Bdellovibrio bacteriovorus: one gene and its partner. The protein of the gene in region 1 interacts with the protein of each later gene in a pairwise test. Links are inferred from orthologs where the notes say so. Each region holds a gene or a part of one and is shown on either strand. Other genes may lie near its edges. The genes, in order: grpE and groL.

Region 1 (3,262 bases):
GCGTTAAGCTCCCCGCCAGAGCCTTCCACGGTGGCGGCGATTTCACCGACATTGTACTTGCGAGTGCCTTTGAACACCAAATGCTCGATGAAATGTGAAAGACCCTCTTCACCCTTTTTTTCATCCGCAGAGCCCGTTTTCACCCACATTTGAACTGAGACCACAGGTGACTTATGACTCTCTAAGAAAAGGACTTTCATACCGTTTTTTAGTTGAAATTTTTTAGACATACTCTAGATAACTCCCATGGCATTTGGCGTCTACGTTCACATTCCTTACTGTATTCAGCGCTGCACTTATTGTGACTTCGCGACTTACGAGCAAAGTAAGATTTTGCCTCCGGATCAGTACGTCGAATTGCTATTTAAAGAAATTCGCCAGAAGCATCGTTATTACACCCCACAAAGTTTGGACACTCTTTACTTTGGTGGCGGAACACCGAGCTTGATCCCTGCTCCTCTCATTGTATCGATTATAAAAGAGCTGGGTAGATACGGATTTACAACTAGACCCGATACCGAAATCACGATTGAGATCAATCCGGCAACCATCAACGAAGATAAATTGAAAATGTATTTAGATCATGGGGTGAACCGATTCAGTGTCGGTGCTCAAACCTTTGATGATCGTTTGTTGAAAATGGTTCATCGCGAACACTCGGCGAAACAAACATTAGAAACCCTGGACCTTTTGCGAGCGCACAATCTGAACTTCAGCTTCGACATTCTTTTTGCGTTGCCGTCACAGACTGTCGCAGGTTTGAAAAACGATGTGAAAATCGCCATTGAACAAGGCGCAAAACATATCAGCCCCTACTGCCTGACTGTTCCTGATGGTCATCCTCTTTCTAAAGGTCGTCCTTTGGATGATGAGCAGGTAGAGATGTTTGACATTATCGCTGATGAGCTAACGGCAAAAGGTTTTAAGCAATACGAAATTTCCAACTTTGCCCTTCCCGGTTTTGAGTCACGACACAACATGCTTTATTGGGTGGACGAGCCTTATTGGGGCTTAGGACTCAGTGCGCATTCTTACAGTCTTGAGTCCGCGTGGGGCACACGCTACTGGAACATCAATTCTATCAACGAATACCAAAAGCAGATTTTAGCTTTTGATGGACAAGAGTTTGATTCCCCGGCAAAGCACTTGCCTGCCGCACAACATGAAATTCTGGAGATGCATCAAGCTCTCACAGACTTTTGTCATACTTCGATGCGTTTAATGCGCGGGCTCAGCCAAGAAAAGCTTTCTAAAAAATTCCCGCCTGAGATTTCAAACAAAGTACAAACTCTTTTAAACGGCCTGATCAAAAAGAACTGGGTTCAGTATGACAACGGGCACTGGTCTCTCACACGCGATGGCTTAGTTTTGAGCAACAAAGTCTTTCAAGAATTAACCTTCTTGCCAGAGGATATTTAAGGGCCTGCTAGGGCACCGGACATTGACAATCCTAAACGAATACACAATCTTAAGTATTGCGAAAGGAACCGTCATGTCAGAAGAAAATAACTCTCAAAATTCCAATTCTGCCAATCCAGAAACTGCGGCCGCGAACGGCTCTTCTGAAATTCAGAAACTTCAAGAACAAGCAGAGAAATTTAAAAACGATTTCCTTTATCTTCGTGCGGAGTTTGAGAATTACAAACGTAACGCTATTAAAGAACGCTCCGATCTTGTGAAATACGGTGGCGAAAGATTTATCCGTGACCTCTTGGAGGTTGTGGATAATTTTGAGCGCGCCTTGCAAACAAACGTCACAGCCGAAAACTATGCAACATTCCGTCAGGGTGTTGATATGACGGCACAAGAATTAAAGTCTTTGTTGCAGCGTCATTCAGTGCAAGAAATCCCCGCACAAGGTGTTCCTTTTGATCCAAATATTCATGAAGCGTTAAGCAGTGAGGCAACAGAACAGGTGGCGCCTGGTCACGTGGTTCGCGTGTTTAAAAAGCCTTACAAGCTTCATGATAAAGTGATTCGCACAGGTCAAGTGGTGGTTGCTAAGAAACCAGAATAAGAGGGTTGATTGTCTAAAAAAGACTTATACTCCACATTAGGTGTCTCTCGATCCGCCTCGGCGGACGAGATCAAAAAAGCTTATCGCAAGCTTGCGATGCAATATCATCCTGACAAAAATCCCGGCGATAAAAAAGCCGAAGAAAAATTCAAAGAGATCAGTCAGGCCTATGATGTTTTAAGCGACACGAAAAAACGCGAAATGTACGATCAGTTCGGTCACGCTGGAGCCCAAGGCTTCGGCGGCGGGCCCGGTGGATTTGGTGGCGGCGCGGGAGCTGGTGGATTCGGAGGCTTTGGTGGCTTCGGCAACCAAGGCGGCCAACAAACCGGCGGTGATCCGTTTCAAGATATCTTTGGTGATGTCTTCGGAGAGATTTTTGGTAACGCTCGCGGTGGCACGAACACTCGCGGACGTCGTCAACAAGCGAAAGGCACGGACCTTCGCTACACTTTGAATATTTCTTTTGAAGATTCAGCCTTAGGCGCTGAAAAAGTCATCAGCTTTGTTCGTCAAAAAGGCGGCAAAGAAGAAACCGCTAAACTTTCAGTAAATGTTCCTGCTGGTGTTAAGGAAGGCCAAAGATTGAAACTTGCGGGAGAGGGCGACTCCCCTGCTGGGGCATCTGCGGGTGACCTTTACGTCATTATCAACATTCAAGAGCATCCTCTTTTCAAACGAAATGAAAATGACGTGATCTTGGATCTTCCGATCGTTTACACCGATGCGATTTTGGGAACTAATATCGAAGTTCCAACACTCACGGGTAAAGCGATGATTCGCATTCCTCCAGGAACACACTCTGGACAGACCTTCCGCCTTAAAGGCAAAGGTTTTCCTAAATTGGGTGGATTTGGCTCTGGAGATATGCTGGTGAAGGTTCTTGTCGATACACCTCATCACATTTCATCACGACAAAAAGAACTTATTGAAGAACTTGCGAAGTCCACGGAGTCCTCGCCTCTAGTTAAAGCCTTCCAAGAAAAAGTCTCGCAAATTATGAGGAATAGAAAATGACATCTCGATTCGCACTTCTGTTAAGCGCATGCCTCTTAGCTTCCTGTACGACGGTCGCGACAAAAAAACGTCCTCCGTACAAACCGACTCCGGTGACGACGACGACAAAGAAACCTAAGTCGATGGCAGGTATGACAGCGGGCCGCCCTCCAGAGCAAATCCAAAGCGAAACTTTGACTTTGCCTGAGCCGCCTAAAACAGAAGATGCGTTGGAGTATCTGCGCGTTC
Region 2 (3,193 bases), 140 kb from region 1 along the record:
AGTTGAAAAACTCGAGCGTCGCCTTCGTGAAGAACAATATGATTTAGAAGTAGCTAAAGACCTTTCTGTGACTGATTACTTTGTAGGCTACCTCACAAAAGTTCAGGACAAAAAGGCTGCCTTTAATGAGGTTGCTGGCAAACTAAGCCCCGAGGAAGTAGCTGAACTTATGACGGCTTACGCGAACTCTGTCTTTGGGGCCCACGCCTCTGATTTGCCTGTCAGCGCTAATAATGTGGGTAAAGAACCGAAATAATTTTCTGATAATATAAGTTCCTGAAATTTCTGAAATTAATCGGCGTGTCATGAGAAAAATTGGGCACCCGACCTTGACTCCTATCCCAGCCGATTCATATTACCTTCGTGATTTAAACACGGAGGCAATTACTATGGCTAAGAACGAAATTGGCGTTCGTCCACTTCATGACAGAATTCTAGTTCGCAGAATGGCGGAAGAAGAAAAAACCGCTGGCGGACTTTTCATCCCAGATACAGCAAAAGAAAAACCACAACGTGGCGAAATCATCGCTACAGGCAAAGGCCGTATCACTGAAGACGGAAAAGTACTTCCTCTTGAAGTGAAAGTTGGCGACAAAGTGCTTTTCGGAAAATACGCAGGCACAGAGTTGAAACTTGAGGGCGACGAATACCTAATGATGCGCGAAGAAGACATCTTGGGCGTATTCAACTAATTCAATTAAATAATAAAACGGAGTAAACCATGTCTAAAGTATTAACATTCTCAGAAGACGCTCGCGCGCACATCTTGAAAGGTGTGAACACTCTTGCGAACGCAGTAAAAGTAACTTTGGGACCAAAAGGTCGTAACGTAGTTATCGACAAATCTTTCGGTTCTCCTCTTATCACTAAAGACGGTGTCACTGTTGCCAAAGAAATCGAATTGGAAAACAAATTCGAAAACATGGGCGCTCAAATGGTTAAAGAAGTTGCTTCTAAAACCAATGATGAAGCCGGTGACGGTACAACAACTGCAACTGTTCTAGCACAAGCTATCTATCGCGAAGGTGCTAAACTTGTTTCTGCAGGCCACAACCCAATGTCAATCAAACGTGGTATCGACAAAGCGGTAGCAACTGTTATCGACGAGTTGAAATCAATGGCGAAACCTGTAAAAGGTTCGAACGAAGTTGCTCAAGTTGGTTCTATCTCTGCAAACAACGATAAAGAAATCGGTCAAATGCTTGCAGACGCTATGGATAAAGTTGGCAAAGAAGGCGTTATCACTATCGAAGAATCTAAAACTGCGAAAACAGAAGTAACAGTTGTAGAAGGTATGCAATTCGACCGTGGTTACCTTTCTCCATACTTCGTAACTAACGCAGAAAGAATGGAAGCAGTTCTTGAGAACGCTTACGTTCTTGTTTACGACAAAAAAATCTCTTCAATGAAAGATATGATCGGTATCCTTGAAGGCGTTGCTAAGCAAGGTCGTCAATTGTTGATCATCGCTGAAGACGTTGAAGGCGAAGCACTTGCAACTCTAGTTGTGAACAAACTTCGTGGCACTCTTCACATTGCTGCAGTTAAAGCTCCTGGCTTCGGTGACCGTCGTAAAGCTATGCTTGAAGACATCGCTATCTTGACTGGCGCAAAAGTGATCTCTGAAGATATCGGTCGCAAACTTGAGCAAGCTACTGTAGCTGACCTAGGTATCGCGAAACGTATCGTTGTAGATAAAGACAACACAACTATCATTGATGGTTCTGGTAAAAAAGCCGACATCCAAGCTCGTGTTGCTACAATCAAATCTCAAATCGACGAAACTTCATCTGACTACGACAAAGAAAAATTGAAAGAGCGTTTGGCTAAATTGGCTGGCGGCGTAGCTGTTATCCACGTTGGTGCTCCTTCTGAAGTAGAGATGAAAGAGAAAAAACACCGCGTAGAAGACGCTTTGAACGCGACTCGCGCTGCTGTTGAAGAAGGTATCGTAGCTGGTGGTGGTACTGCTTTGCTTCGCGCTTCTCAAAAAGTTGATAAAACTAAATTCTCTGAAGAAGAGTCTTTCGGTGCGATGATCATCAAACGTGCTTGTGAAGAGCCAATTCGTCAAATCTCTGCAAACGCAGGTCTTGATGGCGCGATCGTTTTGGATCGTATCCTTCAAAACAAATCTGCTACTTGGGGATTCAATGCTTACTCTGACGAATACACTGACCTAATCAAAGACGGTGTTATCGATCCAGTTAAAGTTGTTCGTTGTGCATTGACTAACGCTGCTTCTGTAGCTTCTTTGATGCTTACTACTGAAACAATGATCGCTGAAGCTCCTAAGAAAGATGCTCCAATGCCTGCTGGTGCTCCTGGCATGGGCGGTATGGGTGGAATGGGCGATATGATGTAATCGGCTTGCCGAACATCTTCGTTCTTTTTCGAAAAGCCTGGGATTATTCCCGGGCTTTTTTTATTTGTGGCTCTGGTATTGGCTTCGGGCGACGGGTTTTCTTTAAGCCCGCTTCCTGGGATATCTCGCTTCGGCGGGCACGCCTTCCAGGCTCAGTTGCCGCCGCACTTCGTGCGGTTCGCGCCGTCGTGGCGCCGGCAAAGGCCCTTCTTCGGAGATATCCCAGGAAGCAGGCTTAAAGAAAACCTTTGCTCGATACACTAACATTCTCAAAAAATAAAAAGGCAGGAGTGATTCCTGCCTTTGATGAGTTTGATGTTCGGGCCTTACATCGGTGTGTTTTTTGGGAAGGTGCTTTGCACCTTCTTTTTTAGAACAAGTATTGTACGCCGCCCATCAAGGTTGTCATTTTGTGGCTGGTGCTTGTGGCTGGGTCGGTTCTTTGGCCGGTGCCTGAGAAGTCGGATGTGTAGTTTTCTAGGAGGAGTTCTCCTCTGATTTTGAAGCGGGTTTTTAGTTTATAGTCTACGAAGAAGCTGAAGCTGTTGATTTTGTTGTCGGACGAGGCTCCGCTGGTTTTGTTTTCGCTTAGGGATGGGTTTAGGTAGAAATCTAGTTTGCCACCGATGTCTACTGGGAGTTCTTCGGATAATGGGAATTGGCCGGCTACGCTTAAGGCGAAGCCGCCGTATTTCATTGTTGTGTAGGCTGTTGGTGTGCTGTCGTCCACGCTGAAGTTTGTGTTCGTGTAGCCGCCGGCGATTTGTAGTTTTGGGCCGAAGAAGTCGTTTGTTAATAGGAAGTTGTAACCGAAGTTAACGCCGTATT

Evidence for each region.
Region 2: the proteins of grpE (region 1) and groL interact in binary tests that used the Escherichia coli proteins (3 or more experiments, as listed by UniProt). The link is inferred for Bdellovibrio bacteriovorus from one-to-one orthologs.

What each region holds. Positions count from the first base shown.
Region 1 is NZ_LUKD01000001.1:1,417,738-1,420,999, forward strand. Bases 319-3,254 are described here. They hold grpE (nucleotide exchange factor GrpE), read left to right. Parts: upstream 319-1,492; coding sequence 1,493-2,017; downstream 2,018-3,254. Other genes in these bases: hemW (radical SAM family heme chaperone HemW), read left to right, coding at 319-1,419; AZI87_RS06840 (DnaJ C-terminal domain-containing protein), read left to right, coding at 2,027-3,034; AZI87_RS06845 (penicillin-binding protein activator), read left to right, coding at 3,031-3,254. In the rest of the region: AZI87_RS06825 (M16 family metallopeptidase), read right to left, coding at 1-230; more of hemW, read left to right, coding at 247-318; more of AZI87_RS06845, read left to right, coding at 3,255-3,262. UniProt on the Escherichia coli protein: Participates actively in the response to hyperosmotic and heat shock by preventing the aggregation of stress-denatured proteins, in association with DnaK and GrpE. It is the nucleotide exchange factor for DnaK and may function as a thermosensor.
Region 2 is NZ_LUKD01000001.1:1,555,420-1,558,612, forward strand. What follows is about bases 177-3,043. They hold groL (chaperonin GroEL), read left to right. Parts: upstream 177-721; coding sequence 722-2,365; downstream 2,366-3,043. Other genes in these bases: AZI87_RS07490 (hypothetical protein), read left to right, coding at 177-256; groES (co-chaperone GroES), read left to right, coding at 405-692; AZI87_RS07505 (outer membrane protein), read right to left, coding at 2,736-3,043. Outside these bases: more of AZI87_RS07490, read left to right, coding at 1-176; more of AZI87_RS07505, read right to left, coding at 3,044-3,193.